One region of the Desulfitispora alkaliphila genome, then DNA from elsewhere that is predicted to be linked to it. Evidence: riboswitches for the same ligand, from Rfam matches in the RefSeq annotation. Region 1 holds a riboswitch; each other region holds the start of a gene.
What was found. A riboswitch is a leader RNA that binds a small molecule or an ion and turns the genes downstream of it on or off. The one in region 1 is predicted to bind S-adenosylmethionine.
Positions count from the first base shown of each region.

Region 2: it holds a riboswitch for S-adenosylmethionine, as region 1 does, so the genes downstream of both, metA (homoserine O-acetyltransferase MetA) here and GGQ84_RS08225 (methionine ABC transporter ATP-binding protein) in region 1, are expected to answer to the same signal.
Region 3: it holds a riboswitch for S-adenosylmethionine, as region 1 does, so the genes downstream of both, metK (methionine adenosyltransferase) here and GGQ84_RS08225 (methionine ABC transporter ATP-binding protein) in region 1, are expected to answer to the same signal.
Region 4: it holds a riboswitch for S-adenosylmethionine, as region 1 does, so the genes downstream of both, GGQ84_RS05525 (homocysteine synthase) here and GGQ84_RS08225 (methionine ABC transporter ATP-binding protein) in region 1, are expected to answer to the same signal.

Region 1 is NZ_JBNPXS010000018.1:42,865-50,290, reverse strand. Features, by position in the region: gene GGQ84_RS08240 (CPBP family intramembrane glutamic endopeptidase) at 1-447, shown strand, start outside; gene GGQ84_RS08235 (MetQ/NlpA family ABC transporter substrate-binding protein) at 683-1,507, opposite strand; gene GGQ84_RS08230 (methionine ABC transporter permease) at 1,526-2,182, opposite strand; partial or broken gene GGQ84_RS08225 (methionine ABC transporter ATP-binding protein) at 2,224-2,952, opposite strand; SAM riboswitch class I at 3,009-3,116, opposite strand; gene GGQ84_RS08220 (YerC/YecD family TrpR-related protein) at 3,284-3,589, shown strand; gene hisZ (ATP phosphoribosyltransferase regulatory subunit) at 3,667-4,767, shown strand; gene hisG (ATP phosphoribosyltransferase) at 4,837-5,505, shown strand; gene hisD (histidinol dehydrogenase) at 5,498-6,787, shown strand; gene hisB (imidazoleglycerol-phosphate dehydratase HisB) at 6,819-7,426, shown strand, end outside.
Region 2 is NZ_JBNPXS010000008.1:48,979-56,404, reverse strand. Features, by position in the region: gene GGQ84_RS04705 (hypothetical protein) at 1-1,271, shown strand, start outside; gene GGQ84_RS04700 (hypothetical protein) at 1,308-1,559, shown strand; gene GGQ84_RS04695 (LPXTG cell wall anchor domain-containing protein) at 1,571-1,759, shown strand; gene GGQ84_RS04690 (LysM peptidoglycan-binding domain-containing protein) at 1,790-2,368, opposite strand; gene GGQ84_RS04685 (MutS family DNA mismatch repair protein) at 2,459-4,267, shown strand; gene metA (homoserine O-acetyltransferase MetA) at 4,316-5,257, opposite strand; SAM riboswitch class I at 5,332-5,436, opposite strand; gene GGQ84_RS04675 (nitroreductase family protein) at 5,575-6,192, shown strand; gene GGQ84_RS04670 (ASKHA domain-containing protein) at 6,255-7,426, opposite strand, start outside.
Region 3 is NZ_JBNPXS010000005.1:1-7,426, reverse strand. Features, by position in the region: gene GGQ84_RS02955 (OsmC family protein) at 1-380, shown strand, start outside; gene GGQ84_RS02950 (glycerate kinase) at 426-1,574, shown strand; gene GGQ84_RS02945 (CBS domain-containing protein) at 1,602-2,042, shown strand; gene GGQ84_RS02940 (PTS sugar transporter subunit IIC) at 2,163-3,185, shown strand; SAM riboswitch class I at 3,256-3,357, shown strand; gene metK (methionine adenosyltransferase) at 3,448-4,644, shown strand; gene GGQ84_RS02930 (copper amine oxidase N-terminal domain-containing protein) at 4,693-5,832, opposite strand; gene GGQ84_RS02925 (hypothetical protein) at 5,950-6,567, opposite strand; partial or broken gene GGQ84_RS02920 (transposase) at 6,855-7,426, opposite strand.
Region 4 is NZ_JBNPXS010000010.1:64,419-71,844, forward strand. Features, by position in the region: gene GGQ84_RS05500 (DUF512 domain-containing protein) at 1-119, shown strand, start outside; gene der (ribosome biogenesis GTPase Der) at 119-1,435, shown strand; gene plsY (glycerol-3-phosphate 1-O-acyltransferase PlsY) at 1,448-2,035, shown strand; gene GGQ84_RS05515 (NAD(P)H-dependent glycerol-3-phosphate dehydrogenase) at 2,051-3,088, shown strand; gene spoIVA (stage IV sporulation protein A) at 3,294-4,775, shown strand; SAM riboswitch class I at 4,863-4,965, shown strand; gene GGQ84_RS05525 (homocysteine synthase) at 5,050-6,345, shown strand; gene GGQ84_RS05530 (ACT domain-containing protein) at 6,488-6,937, shown strand; gene GGQ84_RS05535 (homoserine dehydrogenase) at 6,964-7,426, shown strand, end outside.

The DNA.
Region 1 (7,426 bases):
GAAAACACAATAATTGGGCTGAGTCAAGTGAAGAATTATTTTATAGGGACTTTTGCTGGATTTGGCGTTTTTGTGCTTGTTTATCTGCTTTATCTGAAATTACCTAGCTTTCGGGCGTGGGGGCAGCGACAAGTAATGCCGATGCTCAAGAGTTTTTCTACATCAGAGCTTTTAATTATGGGTATTACAGCAGGAATTGCAGAAGAAATCTTATTTAGAGGTGCACTACAACCAATACTGGGTATCTTTATTACCAGCTTGTTGTTTGGAATTGTACACTATTGGTTTAAAAAAGAATTGCTGCCTTATGGGATTGCGGCTTTTTGCATTAGCATTTTGTTAGGGTGGAGTTATGAGGTAAGTGGCAATTTGATAGTACCTATTGCTATTCATTCGGTATATAATGTATCGGTAATATTGGCGATAGGTCGAGGACTTTTTGATTAAATTGTAAGGATATTGCATATAATACAAATGTATGTTATTATTTTCTATATGTTAACAAATGCTGTAAATAACAAAGGGGGTAGATTGATCTGCTAGGATTAGTAATTGCAACAAATGCACTTATAATGGGTTATGTAGCTTTTTATGTGGTAAAGCGTTTAGAAAGTGATACCCAAACCAAATAAAAATTAAATAAAAATCCTCGGCTCATAGAAGTCGAGGATTTATTTTTTTACTAGAATGTTGGAACTACAACACCTTGCCATGTTTCTTCTATTAGCTCTCTTACAGCATCAGAAGTAAGGACTTCATTTAATAGCTGGATTTTTTTCTCAGTTTCATTGCCTTCTTTAATAGCAACTACATTTGTATAGCGATGGTCTTTATTTGAGGAGTTATCTTCGAAATAAAGAGCGTTATTAGCTACATCAAGTCCTGCCTCTAGAGCGTAGTTGCCATTGATAACGGAAAGCTCCACATCATCTAAAGCTCTAGGTAGTTGTGCCGCTTCCAATTCTACAAAATTTAAATTTAATGGGTTATCAGCAATTGTATAAACAGTAGCTTCAGTTATGCCAATTCCATCTTCAATAGTAATAAGGCCTGCTTGTTGTAACAAGAATAATGCTCTAGACCCATTTGTAACATCATTGGGAATAGCTACTGTAGCACCGTTAGGTAAAGCGTCTAAATCATCAACTGTCTTAGAGTAAACTCCCATAGCTTCAAAATGAACATTTATAAATCCAATAATACCCAAATCTCTGGTTTCATTTTCATTCTGTAAATAAGACATAGTTTGAAAGTAGTTAGCGTCTATTTCACCAGAAGAAAGTGCAATATTCGGAGTAATATAATCTGTATATTCTTGAACTCTCAGTTCAATACCATTTTCAGCTAGTAAAGGCTTAATTTCGTTTAACAATTGAGCGTGAGGAACTGGAGTTGCACCAATTGTCAGTGTTTCTAAATCGTTGTCATCACCTGATGAGCTACAGCCTACAATACCGAAAAGTAAAGCAACAGAAATAAGGATAAGTACGAGTTTCTTGTTTATCATTATAAAAACCTCCAATTATTATTTTTTGTTTAGGGATGTTGCAGTTTTTTCACCTATAAGCTGAATTCCTTGAACCATAATCACTAATAAGACTACTGTAATCAGCATAATTGTTGAATCGTAGCGGTAATATCCATATCTTATTCCTATATCGCCTAAGCCTCCACCTCCCACAAACCCTGCCATGGCTGAGTAGCCAATTAGGTTCACTGTAGTAATGGTAGCCCCTAAAATTAAAGAGGATAAGGACTCCGGAAGCAGTACCTTAAATATAATTTGCAGTGGAGTTGCTCCCATTGCCTGGGCTGCCTCTATAAGACCCTTTGGTACTTCCAAGAGGGAAGTTTCTACCATTCTAGCAACAAAGGGGATAGCGGCTATAGTTAAAGGAACAATAACCCCCTTGATTCCGATGAAAGTACCCATTAACAACTGAGTAAAGGGGATAAGGGCAACTAATAGTATAATAAAGGGTACTGAACGCCCTAGATTAACTACTGCTCCTAGCAAGCTATTTATCAATTTGTTTTCTAATATGTGCCCCTTCCTTGTAATAACAACAATAACTCCTAGTGGTACCCCGACTAAGTGAGATAGAATGACGGATACTCCTACCATTAGAATAGTTTCCCAGGTTCCAGTCAACATTATTTGCACTATAGTATCAAAACTCATTATGAACCCTCCTTGAAGTCAAGACCACAGTAATGATAAAAGGTTTTAACAAATTTTTTAGCAACCTCAGTTTGGGGTTCTGTGAAAACCTTTAAGACCGCAGCTTCTTCTACAATGTGGCCATTGTCAATTATTGCTACTCGGTCACAAATATCCTTAATAACGTGCATTTCATGAGTAATGATGACAATAGTTAAACCAAATTTCTTGTTTATATCTTTTAATAAACTCAAGATTGATTGAGTTGTTTCTGGATCTAACGCAGATGTAGCTTCATCACATAATAATACCTTAGGTTCATTAGCTAAAGCTCTAGCGATACCTACTCGTTGCTTCTGTCCACCACTTAACTCACTGGGATAGGAAGAAGATTTTTCACTTAATCCTACAAGACTTAAGAGCTCATCAACGCTAGTTTTTATTTCTTCTTTTGATAGCCCAGCTATTTCTAGAGGGAAAGCTACGTTTTCGTAAACTGTACGTGAAGAAAGCAAATTAAAGTGCTGAAAAATCATGCCTATTTTTTTTCTCGCTTCGCGAAGTGCTTTATCATCTAGTTTTGTGAGGTCACAGTTATCTATTAGAACTCTTCCAGAATTGGGTTTTTCTAATAAGTTAATACATCTAATTAAAGTGCTTTTGCCAGCACCGCTAAGACCCATAATGCCATAAATGGTGCCCTTATCAATGCTTAAATTAACTTGGTTTAGGGCTTGTACAGTGTTCTTTTTTGCAGTGTAAACCTTACTAACTTGTTCTAATTTAATCATAAAAAAACCTCCCTATCCAAGCAGATAGAGAGGTTGTGTGATCAATACAACCAAATCCCTTATCTGCCAGGAAATATAATTCCTGCAGGAATTGGCACCGTGTCTATGTTAGATCGGTTGCCGGGCGTCATCGGGCCAGTCCCTCAGCCTACTCTTGATAAGAGTTGTAAAGCGCTTTTTAATTTAATTATAATATTAGCATTAAAGGCAACCAAAAGTCAAGGGTTAATGTAATAAATATTAACTGGATTTTAATGGGTATAATATATATTATGCAGGATTTTTTATCTCTTTACAGAATTAAAGTATTAAATTTAGGAGGTGTTTTTCTGTGACATATAAGAGTAAACTTAAAGGTGAATTTATAGATTCGCTTTTTGAAGCTATTATGCTATTAGAAAGCGAAGAAGAGTGTTATCGGTTTTTTGAAGATATAGCAACTATAAGTGAACTTAAAGCACTGGGTCAGCGGTTGGAAGTGGCAAAAATGCTGGAGCGAGATTGTACATATACTGAAATAGCAGAAACAACAGGTGCAAGTACAGCAACTATTAGTAGGGTTAAACGTTGCTTGAACTACGGAGAAGATGGATACAAGCTTGTTTTATCAAAGCTAAAAGACAAAGAAAACAAATAATCAGTTGACAGGGTACTGCAAAGGTGATATATTTATCATAATAACGCTTTAACAAGTTAAAGTAATGGAGGGGTAAAATGAGCGGAGAAGTAGGAGTTGAAGTGCCACCAGGTGTCAAGGATCTGCTGCCCTGGGAAGCAAAGAAAAAGCGAAAGCTAGAAAATGAATTTGCGCAAGTGTTCTCCAGTTGGGGGTATGACGAAGTTGTAACTCCAACCTTTGAATATGACAAGTCACTAGTTACAGATACTGGAGAAGATGTTAGTCAGCAAATGTATAAGTTTTTTGACAGAGACGGAAAGATATTAGCCCTAAGACCTGATATGACTACACCTATTGCTAGGTTAGTGACAACTAGACTAAATGAAGAGAAGTTTCCTCAAAGACTATTTTATCTGGCAAATGTATTTAAATATGAAAACCCTCAAGCTGGTAGGCAACGAGAATTCTACCAAGCTGGAGCTGAGTTGATTGGTAATCAAGGCCCTGCAGCAGATGCTGAAATAATAGCCCTAGCAGCTAGCTGCTTGGAAGTTGCAGGTTTAAAGAATTTTAAGATTGGAGTTGGGCAAATCCAACTTTTCAATGGAATAATGGAGCAGTTGAATTTACCTGAGGAAGATATAAAAGCTATAAAAAAGGCAATAGGTAAAAAGGATTTAGTGGGGTTAGAAAAATTAGTATATAATCTAAATATATCCTCACAAGAACAAGAATATATCCTCCTCTTACCTGAGTTGCATGGCAACAGGGAAGTTATTGATCTTGCAGAAAAAGCTAATATCAATGACAAGACAGATAAAGCTCTAAAAAACCTGCGAGAAATATTCAATATTCTAGAAGCTTACAAAGTAACGGACAAAGTAATGGTTGATTTTGGTGTACTCAGAGGCTTCGATTATTATACGGGAGTTGTTTTCGAAGGATACACTGAGGGATTAGGGTTTCCCATTTGCGGTGGTGGCAGGTATGACAACTTGTTAGGAAAGTTCGGAATGTCTCAGCCTGCTACAGGTTTTGCAGTGGGACTTGAGCGCATCTTTCTTGCAAAAGGAAACAGCGGAGATGACTGCCAGGAGAAAATTCAGGTTCTCAAGGGAACAGATTATACTGAACTAATTCAGAAGGCTATGGAAATGAGAAAAAAAGGTGAAAGAGTAAAAGTGGAATTAGATTGAGTATCTAATACTTAAAGGCCTTGGCCTTTAAGTATTTCTTTTAAATATATTAGGAGTGGAGAAAGGGTGATGAAATTGTTGACAATTGCCTTACCGAAGGGGAAACTTTTTAAGCCTGCAATAGAGGTGTTAGCGGCAGCTGGATTGCCAGTAGAGTTCTTATTAGATGGAGATTCTCGAAAACTTGTATTTCAAGATGATGATACTCAAGTGAGATATATGATATGTAGACCCACTGATATCCCAACCTTTGTGGAATATGGGGCAGCAGACTTGGGAATGGTGGGAAAAGACACAATAGTAGAGCAGGCTAAGGATGTAAGCGAGTTAGTTGACTTGGAATTTGGCTACTGCCGTTTTGTAGTAGCAGCACCAAAAGCAAAAATTGAAAAGAATCCTGATCTTAAAAGCTATAACTATGGCCGGGTAGCCACTAAATTTCCAAAAGTAGCTGCAGATTTCTTTAAGGAAAAAGGAATGCAGATGGAGATAATCAAACTTCACGGCAATATAGAGTTAGCTCCTGTAGTAGGTTTATCTGATTTAATAGTTGATATTGTGTCTACAGGAAAAACTCTAAAGGAAAATGATTTAGTTCCTGTAGCTGAAATATTTAGTTCAACTACCAGGTTAATAGCTAACAGGGCCAGTAGTAGAATGAAATATCAGCGCATCCAACCCTTGGTGGCTAAAATAAAAGAATATATGGATAAAAGGGAGAGTAATAAAAATGATTAAAGTACTGGCCGCAAGCGATGACAGAGTAGAAGAGCTTTTAGCATATAACGAAGATTATGATCAATATGAGCAAAGTGTGGATGAAGTGTTAAAGGCGGTTAAAGCTCAAGGTGACAATGCGGTTTTTCAGCTTACTGAAAAATTTGATGGAAGTATAATTAACCAAAAGAACTTTAAAGTAAGTCAGGAAGAGTTTCAACAGGCTTATGAGTATGTAGATGAGAAGTTCTTAGGGGCAATTAGAGAAGCTGTTTCGAGTATTACAGCGTTCCATAAAAAACAATTGCGTAACTCTTGGCTAGAGCCTGAGGCAGATGGAACTATAATGGGACAGATTTTTAGGCCCATTAGCAGGGCAGGGATCTATGTGCCAGGAGGAAGTGCTAGTTATCCATCTTCGGTTATTATGAACGCGGTTCCAGCAAAAGTAGCAGGAGTTCAGGAAATTGTAATGGTGACTCCGCCAGAGAAAAATAGCAGTAGTGTTAACCCTTATACCTTAGTAGCAGCTAAAGAAGCTGGTGTAACTGAAATTTATAAGATGGGTGGAGCTCAGGCTATTGCCGCTTTAGCTTATGGAACGGAAAGTGTAAGTAAGGTGGATTTGATTACAGGTCCGGGAAATATATACGTGACTTTGGCCAAGAAAAAAGTCTACGGGATTGTTGAGATAGATATGTTAGCCGGCCCAAGTGAGATAGTAATAGTTGCTGATAAGGAAGCAAGCCCCAAATATGTGGCTGCCGATTTGTTATCTCAAGCGGAACACGACCCCTTGGCTGCAGCTATTCTGGTAACACCGGCTAAAGAACTTGTAGCTAAGGTACAGGAAGAGCTTAAATTACAACTAGACCAGCTTTCCCGAAAGGAGATAGCTCATCAGTCTCTGGCAGATAGGGGAGCAATTGTATTAACTGAGGATTTAGATGAGTCATTTAAAATAGCAAATATCTTAGCACCTGAACACCTGGAACTTTTGATAAAAGATCCATTTGGCAACTTAGGTAAAGTTGAAAATGCTGGGGCAATTTTCTTGGGAGAAAACTCCCCTGAGCCAATCGGTGACTATATAGCTGGGCCTAATCACGTTTTGCCAACAGGTGGTACAGCAAAGTTTTATTCGCCCTTAAATGTGGATACCTTTATGAAAAAGAGCAGTGTTATATCCTATTCAAAAGAAGCTTTAAGACAAAAGGGGGAACAGGCAATAGTTCTGGCAGAGCGAGAAGGTTTAACTGCCCATGCCAATGCGGTTAAAATTAGAATAAAAAATAAAATTTAAAAATATTCTTTCATCTTAACAAAGGATTCAGATGAAAATTGACGAAAGCAGGTGGGAGAAGATGACAGAAAAACTGAGAATAAGTAAGCAAAGTAGAGAAACATTTGAGACAAAGATAAATTTAGAATTAATTTTGGATGGCAAAGGAACTAGTGAGGTAGAGACAGGGATAGGTTTCTTTGACCATATGCTGACTCTTTTTGCAAAGCACAGTCTAATGGACTTAAAGGTAAATTGTAAAGGTGATTTAGAAGTTGATGGACACCATACAGTTGAAGATGTGGGAATTGTTCTAGGAATTGCTTTAAGTGATGCTTTGGCAGATAAGAAGGGAATTAGGCGTTATGGATCAGTGATGTTACCTATGGATGAGACGTTGATTATCTGCGCAGTAGACTTAAGTGGCAGACCCTACTTAGCCTGTGACTTATCTCTGGATCGAGATAAGGTCGGGGACTTTGACACTGAATTGACAAAAGAGTTTTTGCAAGCTTTTGCTTACAGTGCTAGAATTAACCTCCATGTAAAACAAATTAGCGGAGACAATTGTCATCACATAATCGAAGCAGTGTTTAAGGCATTAGGACAAGCTACTAGACAAGCTGTAGAGTACGATGCCAGAATAGAGGGAACTTTAAG
Region 2 (7,426 bases), on a different contig from region 1:
TTTTTGTGGTACTAACATCATTAGGGATGGTTCTGCTTTTGGCTTCCACTATATCTATGACAAGGGGATTTTTGCTTTATGTTTCTATTATATCTCTCTTCTTAGGACATATAATTTTATATGCATATAATCTAGATTTCCAGATTTGGTACGAAAATATAACTAACGGAATGGGAATACCTGTATTGTTTGTAGCAGTCCCACTAGTTTCAATTCCTATAAAATATGGAAATTATTTAAATTCCCTAGAAAGCTATATTTATATCAAAAAAGATAAACCGGGAATACTGTTTTCTTTTCTAGCAGTTCTCCACGTGGCTCTTTCTATTGCTTTGAATATTGGAGCAATTAATACACTACAAGGCCTACTTGAGAAGATAAACTTGCCGAAAGAGTACCTTACTAGAATATATACTGCTGGATATGCCTCTTATGTATCCTTTTCACCTTATGATGGGGTAGTGCAAATGATGATCTTATTCGCCTCTGCAAGCTATTCGGAATACTTTTTTAGTGGCCTTGCTATGGTATTTGCAATTATATTAGTGTCTTCCTTGCTTGTTAGATTTGATAAAGAACTGCAAGTAAAGGTGGATGAACGTTTGGAAACAATTGAAAGTACAGAATCTGCCAAGAAAGTTTATGAATTGCTATTGCATATATTTATGTTAATATTTTTAGCATTTGTAGGGGATCACTTTATTCATTTTTCCAATTCACTCTATACAATTACACTGATAATAATTATTTACTCAATATTTTGGTGCTTAACTTTAAAAGTAACTAATAGCTTAAAAGAGGAATTAAAGGATTATAGCAAGAACCTATTAAACTTTAAGAGCTTTTTACCATTTATAATTGGCGCTGGATTTTTGGGATCAATGGCTTCATATACACCTTTAAAAGACTATATTGAAATAGTATTAACTGCTTTAAATGTGTTGCCATTGTATTTAATACTTCAGTTATTAATTATATTAACAATGGGATTGAGTTTGATTGGTGTTCATATGATGATAACTGTAACTGCTTTAGCGGTTAGCGTATCACCTGAAACTATCGGTTTGTCAAATAATGCCTTTGCACTTACGTTATTGACTTGTTGGTACATGGCTATGATTATTTCGCCTTTAGTTCCATTTCCGGTTGTAGTAGCTGATGTAATTGAAGATAAACCAACAAATGTTACTTTTAAATACAACCTGAAATTTGCTGCTATAATGTTATTTGTAGCTCCGATGGTTATATTATTAGTAAACTATTTTTCTTAAAATAGGAAGTGGCCTAATGGGTAAGGAGGATTTTTAATGGAGTTATTTTTGCATATTTTATGGATAACATGGATTGTGGTGTTTATACCTACGCACCTATCCCTTTCTATTTTTGTGTATCAGGATGCTCAGCGGCGCCAAGTATTTGCTTTGCGGGGGACTTCTCCAGTACTATGGTTTTGTGTATCTTTTTCCCTTCCTATTATCGGGATGTTTGTATACTGGGTAATGCATTACTCGTCACTTGCCGTCTGGAAGACAGTTCAGAAGCAGGATTATTATGACTAGGGGGGATAAATATGACGGGGAACATTCTGGGAACAGCAGTGGGGGCCATTGTATTTGCTATTATATGGTATTTAGTATTTATAAAAAAGAAAAAAGATGTGCCTAAGCAAGAGAAAGTGATGGAATTAATCATAGTAACCTCGTTATGGGCTATTTTTTTTAATACATTCCAGTACATTGTTGACTGGTTTTTAACCTAAATACCGCAAGGAAAAATTACCTTGCGGTATTTAGCCATATCCCGGATCAGGGAAATCAACGGGTAAGCAGATAACTACACCAACTTCAGGGTTTGCAGAGTCAACATGAGGGTTTAAATCAATAAGTGCTTCTAATTCTATACCAAATAGCTCTGCTATTGTGGCAAATGTATCACCCTCCTCTATCAGATAGAGGGTTGTATTTTCTGGGCATTCTGGTACAGGTGGTATGCATAAAATCTCACCTGGCACTAGGGGAACACTTGGGTCTATATGAGGATTAGCAGCTATTAATATCCGCACAGATAGCCCAAATTCATCGGCAATGGTTGCAAGAGTATCTCCTTCGTCTACTTCGAAAAAGATGCTATCAGGAGGACATTCAGGAAATGGCGGTCTGGGAGTTGGTGTGGGAACTGGTGTAGGCGTAGGTGCTGGTTTTTTAGGGATACAAATAACTTGACCTATCTGCAAGTTAAGAGGATTAACGTTGGGGTTTGCACTTTGAATTGCAGCAACAGTAGTATTAAAGCGCTGAGATAATTTAAAGAAGGTATCGCCCGGTTTAATAGTATAGGGCTGTGTTATTTCAGGACACTTATGAGACATTGGTATTCACCTCTACATAATCGCGTTAAGGCATATTGCCTTTGAATATACTATGTAGTTAATCAGCAAATGTGAATTAGGAGGAAAGCAATGACTAGTACTTTTGAGCTGCGCACAGAATATGAGCGCAGACACAAACGCTTTAAGGGCCAGAGAGAAAAACATCACAACAGGGTAAATGCAATAAGTAATTTGCGGTTAGGTGTTTTTGGGTTAGGTGCTGGAACAGCTGCATATTTATCATTTCAAGATGAGCTTTATATGAGTATAGGAGTATTGATTATAGCTCTGGCAATATTTATATACCTTGTATTTACCCATAACAAGCAAATTGAACATCGGGACAAAGCTTCTGCCCTAGAACAGATTAATGCCGATGCTTTAAAGCGTCTTGATCATGAATGGAGCAAATTCTCAGATACTGGAGCAGATTTGGTAGATGAAGAGCATCCATACAGCAGTGATTTAGATGTTGTGGGAAAAGGGTCTCTTTTTCAAATGATTACTACTGCTGTAACTCCTTTAGGGCGCAGAAGGTTAGCTGATGACTTAACTCAACAGGAAAATGATATTGAAACTATCTATTCGAGGCAGGAGGCGGTTTTAGAGTTAGCTCAAAAGCACAAGTGGAGACAGGAGTTTCAAGCCATGGGGATGTTGAGCCAAGGAGATATGGATGATCCGGAACCCTTATTAAAGTGGGGGGGAGAACGATTACCATTATATCAAAGCAAAGGATTAAAGCTTTTAATTCAGATTATGCCAGTGGTAACATTTAGTTTGGCCATTTCCTTTTTCATTTTTGGAGCAACACCTTACTATTTCTTGCTTGTTGCGGTTGCTATTCAAGCGGCTATCCTGGCTTTTAATAGTGGTGTAAGGAATCAAGTTTTGGCTACTGCTTCCAAGTTCAATAATAGCATAAAAAGCTATGAAAAAATGTTGGCTCTTTTAGAGAGAGAGAAATTTAAGTCCCCTTACTTGAAAAAGTTACAAGTTCAAATGCTGAATGAAAAGGGAGAGTTGTCGGCGAAGCAATTGCAGGAGCTAAGTAAAATAATTCAGTCCATTTCTAATCGCCAGAGCTCAATTTTTATGGTAATTAATTTACTGATATTATGGGACTATCGCTTTATGTTTGCCTTAGAGAAATGGAAGGTGAATTCAGGGCGATTATTGGAGAATTGGCTAGATGCAATAGCTCAGATTGAAGGGTTGAATAGTTTGGCTTTACTACAATACGATAACCCTGAATGGGAAATGCCAAAGCTGAACCAGGATGAGATCGGTATAGTTGCTGAAAATATGGGACATCCTTTATTGTCTAGACAGGTGCGGGTATGTAATGACTTAGAAATAAAGCCTCCAGCAGATATCCTGCTAATAACCGGATCCAATATGTCAGGGAAGAGTACTTTATTGCGTACTATAGGCATTAATCTTGTGCTAGCATACGCGGGAGCGCCTGTATGTGCGCGCAAGTTTCAATGTCCATTGCTGAATGTTTATACTTGCATGCGCGTAAGTGATAATTTAGAAGAGAGTACGTCTTCTTTTTATGCAGAATTATTGCGGATAAAGAAAATTGTAGAAGCATCTAAAAGTGAGAAAGTATTCTTTTTATTAGATGAAATCTTTAAAGGCACCAATTCCCTTGATAGACATGATGGGGCAAAGATGCTCATAAAAAAGATGAAAAAGATGGGGGCAATGGGCTTGGTATCTACTCACGATTTAGAGTTAGGACAGCTCGAGCAAGAAACCAATGGGTGTGTAATTAATTTCCATTTTCGTGAGTACTACCGAGGTGGTAAGATACAGTTTGATTATAAACTGCGGTCGGGCATCTCTACAACCAGGAATGCCATGTATTTGATTAAAATGGCTGGTATTGATTAGTATGAAATATAGCGGTTCCTCGAGGAGCCGCTATAGCTATATTACCTATTAAGTAACTTTTGGTTTTCGGAGACTGGATATCTTAGTAACATCGTAAGGAGTTTCTTGATATACATAGTAGTTTAACCAATTGGCAAATAGCAAATTGGCATGAGCCTTCCAAGTTACCAAAGGGTCTGCAGAAGGATCGTCATTAGGAAAGTAGTTTTTAGGCACAGTAATGTTTTTGCCTTGATTTATATCTCGCTCATATTCTAGTTTCAATGTCTCTGGATCATATTCCGAGTGTCCTGTTACAAATATTTGACGCCCATCTTTAGACCCCACCATATAAACTCCGGCCTCGGGAGAAACAGATAATACCTCTAATTCAGGTACTTTTTCAATGTCCTCTAGCCTCACTTCGGTATGCCTGGAGTGAGGCACATAAAAAAGATCATCAAAACCTCGAAGTAACTTAACATTTTTTTTGCAAGTTATGTGGGGAAATACACCAAATTTTTTCTCTGTTAAAGAGTGTTTAGGGATACCGTAATGATGACAAAGGCCTGCTTGAGCACCCCAGCAAATGTGGAAAGTGGACGTAACATTTTCTGTAGTCCAATCCATAATGTCTTTTAGTTCATTCCAGTAATCTACTTTATTAAAATGCAATTGCTCAACTGGCGCTCCTGTGATTATCATTCCGTCAAATTTTTCATTTTTAATATGAGAAAAAGTCTTGTAAAAAGTCTGCAAGTGCTCGGGGTGAGTATTTTTTGATGTATGGGTAGCTGGATGCAATAATACCACGTCTACTTGCAGTGGAGTGTTACCTATTAGTCGCAACAACTGAATTTCTGTAGCTATTTTTGTGGGCATAAGATTTAATATAGCTACGCGTAAAGGACGAATATCCTGGGTTTGAGCTCTGTTTTCATTCATTACGAAAATATTTTCTTGGCTTAATATTTCTGTAGCGGGTAAATTATCTGGTATTTTTACAGGCATAGAAAGCACCTCCTAAATCTATAAAATAAAAAAACTCTCCCTGAGATGAAGGAGATGTTAATTGCAATACTTTTCTCTCATCTCTAGGTTAATATAACCTACAGGAATTAGCACCTTGCACTAGTAGTGCTGGTTGCCGGGCTTCACTGGGCCAGTCCCTCCACCGCTCTTAATAAGAGATACTTATAAGAATATATTAAATTTATTTAAATTTATCACTAGTAGCAGGAGATGTCAAGGAAAAGCTGCAGAGGAATCCTAAACATTTTGTGGAAGTAAAAAATATTGGGTAATACTAAATCTTGTGAGGTGATTATATGGAATTAATTGATGCTATTCGAGCTAGAAGAAGTATCAGGAAGTTTAAAGAGGACCCGGTTCCTGATAAGCTGGTTCGCGAATTACTGGAAGCAGCAAGACTTGCTCCGTCTGGGGTGAATTTACAGCCGTGGCGTTTTGTAGTTGTAAAGAGTTCAGAGTCTAGGGCTAAGCTAGCAAAAGCCACACCCTTGTCTTTTGTAAGCAAAGCACCTGTGGTTATTGTCTGTTGTGTAGACACCCAAATCTTAACCAAGAATGCGATTATGGATAGAGCGACAGAATTGAAAGAATCGGGGGCATTTGTGGGAACTGACTTAGAAGGATTTGAACCAGAGAATTATGCAGACAAAAAGCAAAAGATGGAACAACATGCTGCTATGGCGTATATGAGTCTAAATACTGCTATTGCAATAGACCATATCACCTTGAGGGCGGAAGACTTGGGGCTAGGAAGTTGTTGGGTGATGATGTTCAGTCAGGGTAAAGTAAAGCAGGCAATTGAGCTAGAGGATAGATATCACGTTGTGGCATTGTTACCTATTGGATATCCGGATCAGCATCCTAACCAGAGGCCTAGACTGTCATTAGAGGAGATTATTATAAAAGAGGTTTAGGAGAATTCAGTTCTATACTTTTAAAGGATGCTTAGAAGTTTAAGCATCCTTTAAAAATTCGGTTATTTTGGGTTTCTGTTAAGCTTTTCTTTAATACTAGGATAAAGCTCTAAATTACTGTGAGGGAGAAACAATCCTGAAGTATATTTATTCATAAAATCCTGGTTAGCATTCATTTCAAAATAAGTAATTCTTCTGGCTATTTCTTCAAGTTCCTGGCGCTTTTGTTGAGATAACAGAGCTAATTTAGCTCCCGTCCCAGAACTATTTCCCAGCTTAACTATGCGCTCTCGTGGCAAGTCTGGGTATAAACCGATTGTAATAGCTGACTCAGTATCTAGGTAGTTACCAAAAGCTCCTGCTGTATAGAAGTGTTTGATGTCCTCCATAGGACAACCAACTGCTTCTAAGAGTACAGAAATAGAGGCGTTAACAGCTCCCTTTGTTCTTATTAAATTTTTCAAGTCCGATTGAGATATGCAGATATCCAGGCCGTTGGCACTTTCTTCAGCTGAGACAAGGGTGTAGGAATTTGTATTTTGTTTAAAATAGCCTTTACGGTCGACTATTCCGCTTAAGAGCATCTGTGCAAGACAGTCCACTAAACCTGAACCACATAATCCCTTAGGACTAATATTGTTAACTGTATTATAGGATACTTTCTTAGTCTGGGGATCAATTTGAATTTTCTCAATAGCACCTGGTTCTGCTCTCATTCCTTGCTGAACTACACCGCCTTCTAAGGCAGGACCTGCAGCTCCAGCACAGGCGACTAACCACTCTTGATTTCCTAAAATCTTTTCTCCGTTAGTACCTATGTCCACTAATAGAGATGTTTCTGGGCTCTTGTGCATACCGCTAACTAGAACTCCTGCAATTACATCGCCTCCCACGTAACTACCAATGCTGGGAACAAAATAAATTAGTCCATGGGGAAGCATATTAAGGTTTAGTTGGGATGCTGTAATTATATCTGGGGAATTTATGACAGGGATATAGGGCTCTTTACAAACTTGGGAAGCATCAAGGCCTAACAGCATATGGATCATAGTAGTGTTGCCAGCAAAAGCTGCTGCTGTGATGTCCCGAGCACTTATATTTTGTAGTTGAGCAACTTCTTCGATAAGAGAGTTTAGGGTGGCGATAATAGATTGCTGTAGTTGGTGTTTACCTTCTTCAGTATAACTGTGCTGAATTCTTGTTAAAATGTTTTCTCCATATTTCACCTGGCCAT
Region 3 (7,426 bases), on a different contig from region 1:
TCTCTGGCAGTAACAATAGTGTTGTAGATATGGATGCCAATCAAGCTGCAGGGGGAGATGATTTAGGGGCTTCGCCTATGGAGTTGCTACTCATGAGTATAGGAGGTTGCACAGGCATAGACATAGTTAGTATTTTGGATAAAATGAGAGTGCAATATGACGACCTTAAAATTTCAGTTTCTGGAGAAAGAGCTACTGACCACCCAAAAGTATTTAAAAAAATAGTGATAAACTATACTCTTTTGGGAAAAGACATTCCTCAGGATAAGGTAAAGCGAGCAATTGAGCTTTCGGTGAACAAGTACTGCAGTGTTAGCAACAGTTTAGCGGGAGTGGCAAAATTAGATTATACCTTGGACATAAAGCAGGAAAAAGATTAACATGTATGGAACTATTAAATTATCAGAATTATAGGAGGTTTTATTGTGAAAGTCCTAATAAGTCCTGATTCATACAAGGGTAGCTTGAGTGCATTAGAAGCAGCCAAAGCAATGGCCTCAGGGTTTAAACGGTGTAATGAAAGCAAAGAAACCATTTTAGTGCCTATGGCAGATGGGGGAGAGGGAACTACCTTAGCTTTGGTAGAGGCAACAGGGGGCACCATGCACAGCGTTAGTGTTACTGGTCCTTTGGGTGAGCCTATAGTAGCCCAGTGGGGAAAGTTAGGGGACGGAACTACAGGAGTTGTGGAAGTTGCCCAGGCCTCAGGGTTAACTCTAGTTCCAGCTGATAAACGCAATCCATTGGTTACTACTTCTTATGGTACAGGAGAATTAATTAAAGCTGCCCTAGATCAGGGGTGTACAAAATTAATTTTGGGTATTGGTGGAAGTGCTACCAATGATGGTGCCATGGGGTTAGTAGCTGCTCTAGGAGTAAAGTTTTTGGACGGCAGAGGAAATGAGCTGACAGGATGTGGAGGTCAGCTACATAAGATTGCTAGAATAGATACAAGTGGATTAGATTCGCGGTTAGAGAAAGTTGAAGTTAATGTAGCCTGCGATGTGACCAATCCCCTCTGTGGTGAGGAAGGGGCTGCTAGCATCTACGGTCCGCAAAAAGGTGCAACTCCGGAAATGGTAAGGGAATTAGATCAGGGCCTGTTTCACTTTGCGCAACTATTGAAAGAACAGCTACAAAAAGAGGTGGCTGAAGTTCCTGGAGCCGGTGCCGCTGGAGGGATTGGGGCAGGACTGCTGGCCTTTCTAGATGCCCAGTTGACACCTGGAGTTGACTTAATTATAGATGCAACTGGGATGGAGCAGCTAGCTGAACAGGTGGATTTAGTGATAACAGGTGAAGGAAAAACTGATGGACAAACGGCAAGGGGTAAGGCGCCTGCGGGAGTAGCTAAACTGGCCAAAAAATATGGAAAACCGGTTATTTGCATATCTGGTAGCGCTGATCTAAACTGCGAAGAGTTACATCAAATAGGGGTTGATGCTATTTTTAGCACAGTAAACCAGCCCATGGAGCTAAAGGTGGCTATGGATCAGGGGGCACAGTTAGTAGAAAATACAGCTTACCAAGTAGCTCGATTATGGCAAGCAGGGTTAGCATATAAGGATAAATAAAATATAAAGAGAAAGGACGGTGATTTGGTGAAAGTAGGAGAGGTGATGCAACGGAATGTTACCACAGTGGAAAAAGGAGAATTGGTGGGAAATGCAGCTAAGCTAATGACTAGTGGGTGCATTAGTGGACTCCCAGTTATGGATGGAGAAAAGGTTGTGGGAATGATTACGGAATCAGATGTTGTGCAGATGTTTATCCCGGGCATTTTGCGAGTGCTAGGGGAAGTCCCAAAGATTCCAGGGCTAGAAAAGTATTTGGAACGAATGGATGAGTTGGCCCAAAAGAAAGTGGAACAAATCGTCTCAACTCATGGTGCGGTTACCATTACCGAGGAAGTAGAACTAGGGGAAGCTATAGCGCTAATGGTTGCCAAAGGGGTAAAAAAATTGCCGGTTACAAAAGAAGATAAACTGGTTGGAATAATTACATATTCGGATATAATAAAAGTGGTTGCAGATAGATCGTAAGATAAAGGGAAAGACTTCACTCCATGAGTGAAGTTTCTTTTTTTTTATTTTACAGGTGACAAGACAGCTGCTCGGGTGTATAATGGTAAATATAATTTTAAGATAGGGGAGTGGAGATAGATGGATAAAGAGAATATGGAGAAGCAGTCCTTTCTACGTCGAAAGGGTGTGGAAATTTCCCTAAGGCGATATGGGATAGATGCATTGGGAGCAATGGCTTTGGGTTTGTTTTCATCTCTAATTGTAGGCTTAATTCTTCGAGTAGCTGGAGAACAGCTGGGAATAGGCTTTCTGGAAGAGATAGGGGCGTTGGCTTCTAGTATGATGGGACCAGCTATTGGGGTAGCTGTAGCATTTGGTCTAAAAGCGCCACCCTTTGTCCTGTTTGCATCGACCATAACTGGAGCTGCTGGCGCCCAGCTGGGGGGGCCTGCAGGAGCCTTTGTAGCAGCGCTAATTGGTGCTGAAATAGGGAAATTAATATCTAAGGAAACTAAAGTTGATTTAATAGTAACTCCAGCTACTACAATTATTACCGGAGTAGCTGTAGCCCAAGTGATAGGCCCGAGAATATATAATTTTATGATAGAATTTGGAAATCTGATAATGATTGCTACTGAGATGCATCCAATACCTATGGGAATTATAGTTGCCAGCTTGATGGGCTTAGCATTGACTGCACCTATTAGCAGTGCAGCAATTGCCATTATGATGGAGTTAGGAGGCTTGGCCGCAGGGGCAGCCACAGTGGGTTGTGCTGCTCAGATGGTAGGGTTTGCAGTAATTAGCTACAGGGATAACAAGATGGCGGGGTTAATGGCCCAGGGCTTAGGTACATCCATGCTTCAGATTCCTAACATTGTAAAGAACCCCATGATCATAGTACCGCCAACCGTGGCAGGAGCCATACTGGGTCCCTTTGTAACAACAATTTTTCCTATGTATAATAATCCTGCAGGGGCGGGAATGGGAACAGCTGGCCTGGTAGGGCAAATTGGCACCATGGACGTGATGGGAATGGGTTCCCTTCCTCTGATTATAGCGTTCCACTTTATATTGCCCGCAGCAATAGCTTTGGCCGTAGCTATTGTCATGCGAAAGGCAGGCTTAATCAAAGCAGGAGATATGAAACTAGACCTATAAAATAAATTTTGGGCGAAAATTTGCTTTCTGTAGGAGGAAACGATATAATAATGTCGAATAAAGTTTAGAATTCTTATCTAGAGAGGTGGAGGGACAGGCCCGATGAAACCCGGCAACCAACTGGAAACAGTTAGGTGCCAATTCCTGCAGGCTAGGGCCTGAGAGATAAGAGGGGAATGATAGACCTCTCGTATTTAGCGAGAGGATTTTTTTTTGCACCATAGGAAAGTATTTTCTTTAATCAAAAAGGAGGTTTAAATATATGGCCAAAAAGAGACTATTCACCTCAGAATCGGTTACCGAGGGACATCCGGACAAAATGGCAGATCAGATTTCTGATGCTATTTTAGACGCTATTTTTAGCCAGGACCCCAATGCCAGAGTAGCTTGTGAGACTGCAATTACAACTGGTATGGTACTGATAACAGGTGAAATTACAACTAATTGCTATGTGGACATACCAAAAACTGTAAGAAATACCGTAAGAGAGATTGGATACACTAGAGCCAAGTATGGTTTTGACTGTGATACCTGTGCAGTTTTAACGGCTATCGATGAACAATCACCTGATATTGCCCTTGGTGTAGACCAGGCGCTAGAATCTAAAAAGGGGGAAATGAAGGATAGTCAGATTGAGTCCACTGGTGCGGGCGATCAGGGAATGATGTTTGGCTTTGCTTGTAATGAAACTGAAGAGTTAATGCCCTTACCAATAGCTCTTTCTCACAGACTGGCACGAAAGTTAGCTGCCGTGAGAAAAAGCGGTGAATTAGAGTATCTTCGTCCTGATGGCAAGACTCAGGTTACAGTAGAGTATATGGACGACAAGCCTGTACGAATTGATACTGTGGTAATCTCAACTCAGCACGCACCACAAGTTGAATTAGAGCAAATAGAACGAGATTTAATTGCGAAAGTGGTAAAGCCCATTGTTCCAGAAGAGTTACTAGATGATGAAACCAAATATTTGATAAATCCTACTGGCAGATTTGTTGTGGGTGGCCCTCAAGGAGATGCGGGTCTAACAGGGCGAAAAATTATAGTAGATACTTATGGGGGTTATGCTCGACACGGTGGAGGTGCCTTCTCAGGAAAGGATCCCACAAAGGTTGACCGCTCTGCCGCCTATGCTGCTAGATATGTGGCTAAAAATGTGGTGGCTGCTGGCTTGGCCGATAAGTGCGAAGTGCAATTGGCCTATGCAATTGGAGTGGCAAAACCGGTATCGGTTATGGTAGAGACCTTTGGAACAGAAAAGGTTCCAGTGGAAAAGATAGAGGAATTAATAGAAAAGAACTTTGACTTGAGACCTGCTGCAATCATCAGAGATTTGGAGTTGCGCAGACCTATTTATAGACAAACAGCTGCCTACGGGCACATGGGTAGAACAGATATAGATCTGCCATGGGAAAAGACGGACAAAGCTGATGCCTTGAGGGCAGAGGCTGCAAAGAGCTAACACCTTTTGGTGTTAGCTCTTCTTTAATTACCGCTGTATTGACAATTATCACTGTGCCCATGGCACTGTTTTTAAAAGATCACTAAAGTCGGGTTGGTCGGAAAAGTAGGCTTCTACAGTTTGATAGATATTTTCGCCACGACTATCTTGATAAACCCAGTAGTACTGAGCTTTTATCAATTTAGGAGAGGTATCTTGACTTATCCAAGCCTTAAACCTGTAATCAACCAATGTGCCGAAGTTTTTCTGTATCTGTCCTGGCTTTAGATTTCGCAATTTAAAGGTATAGGCATAGGTATCCATGGTAACTTCATTATTTATTAAATCAGTGCTTATTTTTTCCGAGCCTTCATAGGAGACTTGGGTTATGGGCTCAGATAGGTGGAGAACCTTATAGTCACCTAAATTGTGTAAGTTGGTCATAGGGCTTAAGTGGGGGTAATTTGCACTGACAGATTTAAATGGTGGCTTTTTTTGGTCCACATCCCACTCCACAACTCTGTAGTAATACTTATCTCCTTTCCGGGCAGTTTCAATTTCTCCATAATACACATCTTGAACGAAAATTGCATCTAAATGTCGCTGAGCAATTGCATGGGTAGCGGCTAAACCTGCTGGATAGTAAAGTACTTTATCTGGTTCGCTGTATTCTTCCCAGGTGCTGACTTGCCCGTAGAGGCTTAGTTGTTGCTCATTTTGCTTCCTATAGTTTACAATAGCTTGGGCCAAGGGGCTACTCTCTAGTGTCTTTGAGCTCTGGGTTTCAGGTTTTTCCAAGTGAGCTGTGTTTGTATCTCCATTCCAAGAAACAGAGTAGCCTGCCAATTCTCCCATTAGCCTCAAAGGGAGCAAAGTTCTTCCTTTCTTAAGCATAGGTGGCACATCAGTGAAAAAGGCTGTCTGATCCACTTGAACAATAGTGCTTCCCACCTGCATGATTATTTTCCTATCGTTGAGCCGGGCAGTTATAGTGCCGGAGTCGTATGCTACGTCAGCTCCGAGACTTTCTGCAATAGCTCTAAAGGGAACTAGTAATCGTCCGCTCTCAAAGACAGGCGGTGTATCAGTTTTTAACTTTTCTTGATTAATTAGAACACTAATATCATTTGTTGATGCGCCTATGGCTTGGGCATTAAATACTGTAAAAAAGAGAACAAGTACTGCAAAAAAGATTTTTACTTTCTTCACTGTTTCTTCCCCCAATCAGTTTAGTGGTATACAAAAGTATATTGTGGACATCCCCAAAATATGTAAGAAAAAAGGCTGTTCCAGAAAGATAATCTTTCTAGAACAGCCTTTATCTAATTAATAATTCTGGCCGTATTGCCCCTGTTGTGGCTGCGGGTTCATCTGTTGCTGTTGACCAGCTTGCGCTTGAGGGTATTGTCCAGTCTCAAATCTGTTTACAGCTTGCTGGAACTGGTTAGGATTGTACTGCGCTTGTCCAGGTTGCTGTCCCATTTGCTGTTGCTGTGGCTGCCCCATTTGACCGTATTGGCTCATTTGGCTGCCTTGGGATTGAGCAAGACCTTGGTTGTACTGACCAGTTTCATAGTTGTTTACAGCTTGCTGGAACTGGTTTGGGTTGAACTGAGCTTGCTGCTGTTGAGGCTGCCCCATTTGACCGTATTGGCTCATTTGGCTACCTTGAGACTGAGCAAGACCTTGGTTGTACTGACCAGTTTCATAGTTGTTTACAGCTTGCTGGTACTGGTTTGGGTTGAACTGAGCCTGCTGTTGTGGTTGCTGCCCCATTTGCTGTTGCTGTGGCTGGCTCATTTGTTGCTGCTGCCCATACTGGTTCATTTGTCCAGCTTGCGCTTGAGGGTATTGCCCAGACTCAAATCTGTTTACACCTTGCTGAAACTGACTTGGATTGAACTGAGCTTGCTGTTGACTCATTTGACCGTATTGTTGTGGCACGAAATCACCTCCTTATATGTAGTAAGGATATTGACCATTAGTATTATGCGCCAATGTAGTAGCAGGTATTAGTGGTAAAATTTTCTTTTAGTTTTGGTTCAAAATGTTAAAATGTGAGACTTTTGCAAAATAAGCTTTTTGCTTAAAAATTAACTTTACCAAACAGCTTATTTTGCTATTTGACTTGAATAAAGTAAAGGTTTCACTCTTTTTTGACTTACCATTTACAATGTGGCTAAAAAAGGGCATACTAGCAGAATTTCTAGGCTTAAAATGTTTTTTGCTATTTATGCAGCTGCTAATTTAGTTTTGTCATTAGCTTTCTTGAGAGCTAATGCTGATGTTAGTAGTACTATTGCATTTAGGTATACATGTGTTTTAACTTTTTCAATACCACTCACATGTAAGTCATTGACTGTCAGATGTTCTTTTAGACGGCCAAAGCATCTCTCTACACTAGTTCTCTCGTTATATAGCTCTTTCCATTGTTCAGTATCTCGGTGAGGTGCTGAAAAACGCCTGTAGTCTTTGTTAACATTAACTTTTCGAACTAGGCCATAATTAGATTTTGAGCACCAATTAGAGCCTTGTGGGCAATTAACTTTGCCTAATATATGGGGACATCTGAACTTTAGGTAATTGCCATCAACACCCCAGTAAATCATGTCATAGCCCATTGAGCATCTAGCTGTTCCGTTGGAAGAAAACCCAGCAGGTGGTTCCTTCTCATTGCGCAAGTTCAAAGGGATAATAGCTTGTGCCCTATGCTTTTTAGCTGCAGTGTAGTTTTTAAGTTGATCATAGCCTGCATCTAGCAACACATAGTTTAACTTGTCTGATGATGAAGTTTCTACTGACT
Region 4 (7,426 bases), on a different contig from region 1:
TCTTAGATGATGTAACAGTGGAAGACTTACAAGCAAAATACCCTTTTAAGATTGTAGTAGTAGCTTCAACCGGAGACAGCTTAAGCCGTGCTTTGAGATTAGAATTGGAGGTAAAATAATGGCAAAACCGATTATAGCAATTGTGGGGAGGCCCAACGTGGGCAAATCTACCTTATTTAATAGAATAACTGGAGGAAGGGTGGCAATAGTTGACGATAAGCCCGGTATAACTAGGGATCGGCTGTATCGCAATGCTACCTGGCTAGACAGGAGCTTTACAGTTGTGGATACAGGTGGAATCGAATATAAGTCAGACAATGCTTTTATGGGTAACGTTAAAAAGCAAGCTGGACTAGCTATAGAAGAGGCAGAGGTCATCATATTTGTGGTGGACGGTCAGACGGGAAAAACCTCAGAGGATGAAGAAGTAGCAGCAATGCTTAGGAGAAGTAGAAAGCCCGTAATATTGGCGGTGAACAAAATTGAAGATAAGAAGCACGAAGAGTTACTATATGATTTTTACCAGCTAGCTCTAGGCGAGCCCGTAGCCATCTCTGCAACTCATGGATTAAATATTGGGGATCTACTAGACCAAGCAATAGCCCATATGCCCTCAGAGCAGGAAGAGGACATAGATCCGGACACAATCAAAATTGCAGTTATAGGTAAGCCTAATGTGGGCAAATCCTCCTTGGTAAACAGGCTCCTAGGGGAAGAGAGAGTGATAGTCAGTAATATTCCCGGAACCACTAGGGATGCCATCGACACTGAATTTGAGGTAGATGGGCAAAAGTATCTATTAATTGATACTGCGGGAATGAGAAGAAAGGCCAAAATAGATGATGTTACCGAGAGATATAGTGTAATTAGATCTATCAAGGCAATAGACAGATCTGATGTGGTCCTAATGGTCATAGATGCATCTGAAGGTGTTACCGAGCAGGATAAGAAAGTTGCAGGATATGCTCACGAGGCGGGAAGAGCTGCTGTGATTATAGTAAACAAATGGGATCTAATCGAAAAAGAAGGCAACACCATGAACAGGTTTGATGAGCACATTAGAGAAGAGCTGGGCTTTATGAAGTATGCTCCTATCCTTTACATATCTGCACTAACTGGGCAGCGAGTAACAAAAATTAGCGAACTGGTGAACTTTGTGGCAGAGCAGCATTCATATCGGGTTAATACTAGTGTACTAAACAACCTAATCAGAGATATAACCCATATAACGCCACCTCCTACGGATAAAGGTAGAAGGTTAAAAATACTATTTTGTACCCAAGCATCAACTAATCCGCCAAAGTTTATCATCTTTGTAAATGACCCTGAATTGATGCACTTTTCATATCAGAGGTATATTGAAAACAACATCAGAGAACACTTTGGCTTCCAAGGAACACCGATTAGATTTGCCATAAGGAAAAGAAAAGAGTAAAGGGGAAATAAGATGGAATTTCTGAGCACAGTTCTAATACTCATAATTGCATACTTTGTAGGGGCAATCCCCTTTGGCTACATAGTGGGAAAGCATATCAAAAAGATTGATATAACTAAGCACGGTAGTGGTAATATTGGAACGACAAATGCCTTTAGAATATTGGGAGCAGGCCCCGCTTCATTAGTTTTATTGGGTGACTTCCTCAAGGGTTTTTTCCCCACCCTATATGCAATGTACATGGGGGAAGTGGGAGTTGCTATTCTAGTGGGCCTTGTAACTATTGTGGGGCACAACTGGTCTATCTTTATGAAATTTAAAGGAGGCAGAGGTGTAGCCACAGGAGCAGGTGTGGTAATGGCCCTAGTACCTAAAGTAATAATAATTGCCTTTTTCTTTTGGCTTGCTATCGTTCTCATAACTAAATATGTATCATTAGCATCCATAGTAGGTGCTTTCCTTGTGCCCATGCTGATGATTTACTTTAAAGAGCCGTTACTTATAACTGCTTTTGGTACTGCTGCCGCTATATTTGTAATATACAGACATATACCAAATATCAAGCGCTTGCTTGCAGGAAATGAACTAAAAATCAAGTAGCTGGGAGGGGAATCAATGACTGACGTTTCCGTATTAGGTGCAGGTAGTTGGGGGACTGCGCTGGCAACACTTCTGTGCAACAAGGGGAAAAAAGTAAAAATATGGGCTAGAAGTGAAGCCACCAGTCAGGAGATAAATACTGAACACACAAATAAGAAATACCTACCAGGGGCCAACTTGCCCTTGAGCTTAGAATGTGATACTGATTTGGAGCGGGTAGTGTCAGGTTCGGAAGTAATTGTTTTGAGCTTGCCATCCCATACTGTTAAAGACTATTTAGAACAAATTAAGCCCCTTTTAAATGAAAGTACAGTTATTGTAAATACTGCTAAGGGATTTGATGTAGGGACACTTCAGCGTTTGAGTCAGGTGGCAGCTACAGTCCTGCCGGGATCTGAGAATAACTTTGCAATGCTATCAGGTCCATCCCATGCGGAGGAAGTAGTGAAGCAAATGCCCACTGCAGTAGTATCTGCATCTAAAAGCAAGAAAACCGCAGAGTTCGTGCAGGATTTATTTATCTGTTCTAGTTTTCGTGTATATACAAACCCCGACTTGGTTGGAGTTGAATTAGGTGGAGCATTGAAGAACGTTATTGCATTGGGGACGGGGATTTCTGACGGTTTAGGCTTTGGTGATAATACAAAAGCGGCATTTATAGCTAGGGGAATTGCTGAAATCGGAAGATTAGGAGTAGCCATGGGTGGCAACCCATTGACCTTTGCGGGACTAAGTGGTGTGGGAGATTTAATTGTAACATGCACAAGTGCTCATAGCCGCAACAGAAGGGCCGGAATTTGCATCGGCTCGGGAAAAACTTTGAACCAGACGCTAGAAGAAGTAGGAATGGTAGTTGAAGGAGTAAACGCTACCAAAGCAGCCTACAAGCTGGCACAGCAATATCAAGTGGAAATGCCTATTGTAGAGGAATTATATAGTATATTATTTGCAGATCAGGAAGCCAGCTCCGCAGTTAGAAACTTAATGGAACGAGTAAAGACAAATGAGATGGAAGACATAGGTTTAGCAGGAGACTTATGGGAAAACAATTAATTTTTCAAAGTACGGCGGATGCCGTGCTTTTTTTTATTATTTTCATGTAATAATCAAGGACTAGGCTCATATATATATATTGTTAATTACATGTGCCAATAATAGGAAGAATGAATATGATTAGAAATGAGGGAGGGATGAACTGGGTTAGTAATAGGGTGTGCCAGTAGTAAAGAAAACATAGTATAGTAAGGAGGGAACGGTGTTGGAGGAGAAACTAGATATTTTTCAAGACATTGTTGAGCGTACAGGAGGTGACGTTTACTTAGGCGTAGTAGGACCTGTGCGAACTGGAAAGTCAACATTCATAAAAAAATTCATGGAAACATTAGTGCTGCCAAACATTGAAGAAGAGAATGAACGGGACAGAGCTACAGATGAGCTTCCTCAAAGTGCTGCAGGCAAAACAATCATGACTACAGAGCCCAAGTTCATTCCCAATGAAGCAATAGAAATAAGCGTGCGCGAAGGAGTAGAAGTTAAAGTAAGGTTAGTTGATTGTGTGGGTTATACTGTGGACGGGGCACTGGGCTATGAGGAAGAGGATGGCCCGAGAATGGTGACTACTCCTTGGTTTGAAAATGAAATTCCTTTTCAGGAAGCTGCTGAGATAGGTACCAGAAAGGTGATTGAAGATCACTCTACTATTGGACTGGTCGTTCTTACAGACGGGTCAATCTCAGACATACCAAGAGAAAACTATGAAGAGGCTGAGGAGCGAGTAATCGCTGAGCTAAAAGAGCTAAATAAACCATTTTTAGTTATCCTAAACTCAACAAACCCCTATAGTGCTCAAGTATCAGAGCTAGCAGGTGAGCTAGAGGAAAAATATGATGTGCCAGTGTTGCCAATAGATTGCCTCAACCTAACAGAAGATGACATTCTAAAGGTATTAGAAGAAAGTCTCTACGAATTCCCAGTCAAAGAGGTAAACATTAGTTTGCCAAAGTGGGTGGAAGAATTAGAGTACAGTCATTGGCTGAAAGAGCAGTTTGAAACAGCTGTTAAAGAAAGCGTGGGGCAAGTTAAAAGGCTTAGGGATATAGATTATGCTCTAGAGAACCTGAGTGTCTATGAATTTGTTAAGGCAGTAAACTTGACTAATATGGATCTAGGAACGGGAGTAGCTTCAATTGACCTAAAAGAATCAGAAGGACTATTCTATAAGGTATTGCAAGAGGTAAGTGGCTTTGAGATTGAAGGGGAGCATCACCTATTGAGCCTCATGAAAGAGCTAAGTGTGGCTAAGCGTGAATACGACAAAGTTGCCCAGGCACTCCATGAAGTGGAAGAGCATGGCTATGGAGTTGTCACACCACAAGTTGATGAAATGACTTTAGATGAGCCTGAGCTAATTAGAACAGGGGGCAGATTTGGAGTAAAGCTTAAGGCAAGTGCGCCTTCTTTACACATAATCAAAGCCAACATAAACACAGAAGTTACACCGCTTATTGGCACTGAGAAGCAGTGTGAAGAGCTGGTTAGATACATTGAGAATGAGTTTGAAGAAAACCCCACAAAAATTTGGGAATCCAATATTTTCGGAAAGTCCTTGCATGAATTGGTTCGTGAGGGTATTCAGAACAAACTATATCGCATGCCAGACAACGCTCAGACCAAACTGCAGGATACACTGCAGCGCATTGTCAATGATGGCAGTGGTGGACTCATATGCATTATAATCTAAAGTCGGCTAGTCCGACTTTATTTTTTCTTTCAAAATAGGTTGACATAAGCGTCTAGTATTGATATACTACTGAAAAACACATACGTTTTCTTATCCAGAGAGGTGGAGGGACTGGCCCAATGAAACCCGGCAACCGGCTCACATGAGCAATGGTGCCAAATCCTGCAGGTGTATACCTGGGAGATAAGAGAGGCTTTTTGCTAAGTACAACCACCCTCTTCTTATCTAAGAAGAGGTTTTTTGTTTACCAAAAATAAATGAGGAGGTAATGTTGATGACCAAAGAAGAAAACTTAAAGTTAGATACCCTAGCAGTACATGGAGGCCAGCAGCCTGACCCTACAACTGGCTCAATGGCAGTACCTATTTACCAGACTACTTCTTATGCTTTTGAAAGTAGTGAGCATGCAGCTAATCTTTTTGCCTTAAAAGAACCGGGAAATATATATACTAGGATTATGAATCCTACCACGGACGTTTTTGAAAAGAGGATAGCCCTATTAGAGGGTGGGGTTGGAGCTTTAGCAGTAGCTTCAGGACAAGCAGCAGAAACTCTAGCAATACTCAATCTAGCTAAGGCTGGGGATGAAATCGTTGCGGCTAACAGCCTCTACGGTGGCACCTATAACCTATTTACCCACACCTTGCCCAAAATGGGAATCAAGGTTAGGCTTGTAGATCCTGATAACCCTGAAAACTTTAGAGAAGCTATTAACGAAAAGACAAAAGCTGTATATGGAGAAATCATGGGTAACCCTAAGCTTAACGTTTTGGATATAGAGAAAGTAGCCCAAATAGCTCATGAAGCTGGAGTTCCTCTGATTGTAGATAACACAGTGGCTACGCCTTACCTGTGCAAGCCCTTTGACTTTGGCGCAGATATTGTGATCCATTCGGCTACCAAATTTATTGGCGGCCATGGAACTAGCATAGGTGGTGTAATTGTGGACTCGGGGAAATTTGATTGGAGCAATGACAGGTTTCCCGAATTTACAGACCCTGACCCAAGCTACCACGGAATCAAATTCCACGAAGCATTTGGACAGTCAGCATTTATTGTTAAGGCTAGAGTACAGCTACTGCGAGACATAGGAGCGTCCATCAGTCCCTTTAATGCCCATCAACTGCTCCTAGGCTTAGAAACCCTGCATTTGCGGATGGAACGTCACAGTGCTAATGCGCTGGAGATAGCTCAGTACTTAGAAGAGCACCCAGAAGTGAGCTGGGTCAGCTATCCTGGGTTAAAAAGCCATCCATCTCATGAGCTAGCGCAAAAATACTTAAAAGCTGGTACAGGTGCAATTATGACCTTTGGCTTAAAGAGAGGAAAAGAAGCAGGACCTAAATTTATCGAAAACCTAAACCTATTTTTCCACCTGGCAAACATAGGAGATGCCAGATCTCTAGTAATTCATCCGGCAACAACCACTCATCAACAGTTAACAGAAGAGCAACAGATTAGTTCTGGAGTTACCGGGGATATGGTTAGGCTGTCAGTGGGTATCGAAGCGGTGGAAGATTTGAAAGCAGACTTAGATAATGCTCTAGAAAAGTGCAAGTTTATTGAATAATAGTAAAAATTCAAAATCGGAAAATAGGGGCGTAAGCCTCTATTTTTCTATTATTAAGTATTGCAAAAGCTGGATAGAGTTGCTATAATGTCTATCATACATAGATAAAAATCCACGGCTGAGAGACAAGGGAGTGGCTAATTTGAAAAAACAAAAATTTTTTATGATTAGCTCTGAGATACTGCCAGAAGCAATCATGAAAACTGCTAAGGCAAAAGAGATACTGGCAAAGGGTGAAGCGGAAACAGTAAATGAAGCAGCGGAATTGGCTGGTATTAGCAGAAGTGCATTTTACAAATACAAAGATGGGATTTTCCCCCTTTACAGAGACAGTCACAACAAAATTGTCACCATTTCTCTTGATTTAGAACATAAAAGTGGTGTTTTGTCAAAAGTACTTAACTCAGTTGCAGCTGAAGGTGGAAACATTTTAACCATAAACCAAGGACTGCCCCTACAAGGTCTCGCCAATGTGACCCTATCTATAGAAACTACAGAGATGAATGTGACAACAGAGGATCTTTTAAACACTTTAGGTGATATAAGCGGTTTAAAGAACCTCAAGGTTATAGGGCAAAGTTCTCAAATATAATAAGCTAAGAAATGGAGGAAGGAGAAATGGAAATGAAAACAATAAAAGTTGGAATTATGGGTATGGGAACAGTAGGAACAGGAGTTATGAAAATTATTGAAGCACAAAGGGAATATATTTACAATAAGATTGGGGTCAACCTAGAAATCAAGAAAGTACTAGTGAGGGATGTAACTAAAGAGCGCAACATACCAGTACATCCGGAGGTATTGACGGATAACTATGAGGACATTACCAAAGACCCTGAGATTAAGATATGTATAGAGGTAATGGGTGGCGTAGATACAACCAAAGACATGCTTCTAGATGCTATTGAAAATGGCAAAAGCATAGTAACAGCAAACAAGGATCTAATGGCTATAAGTGGCAAAGAGATCTTTGAAAAGGCTTATCAGGCTGGAGTAGATGTGAAGTTTGAAGCCAGTGTAGCAGGTGGTATTCCCATCATCAGACCTCTAAAGGATTGCTTAGCTGCTAACAGAGTTTCTG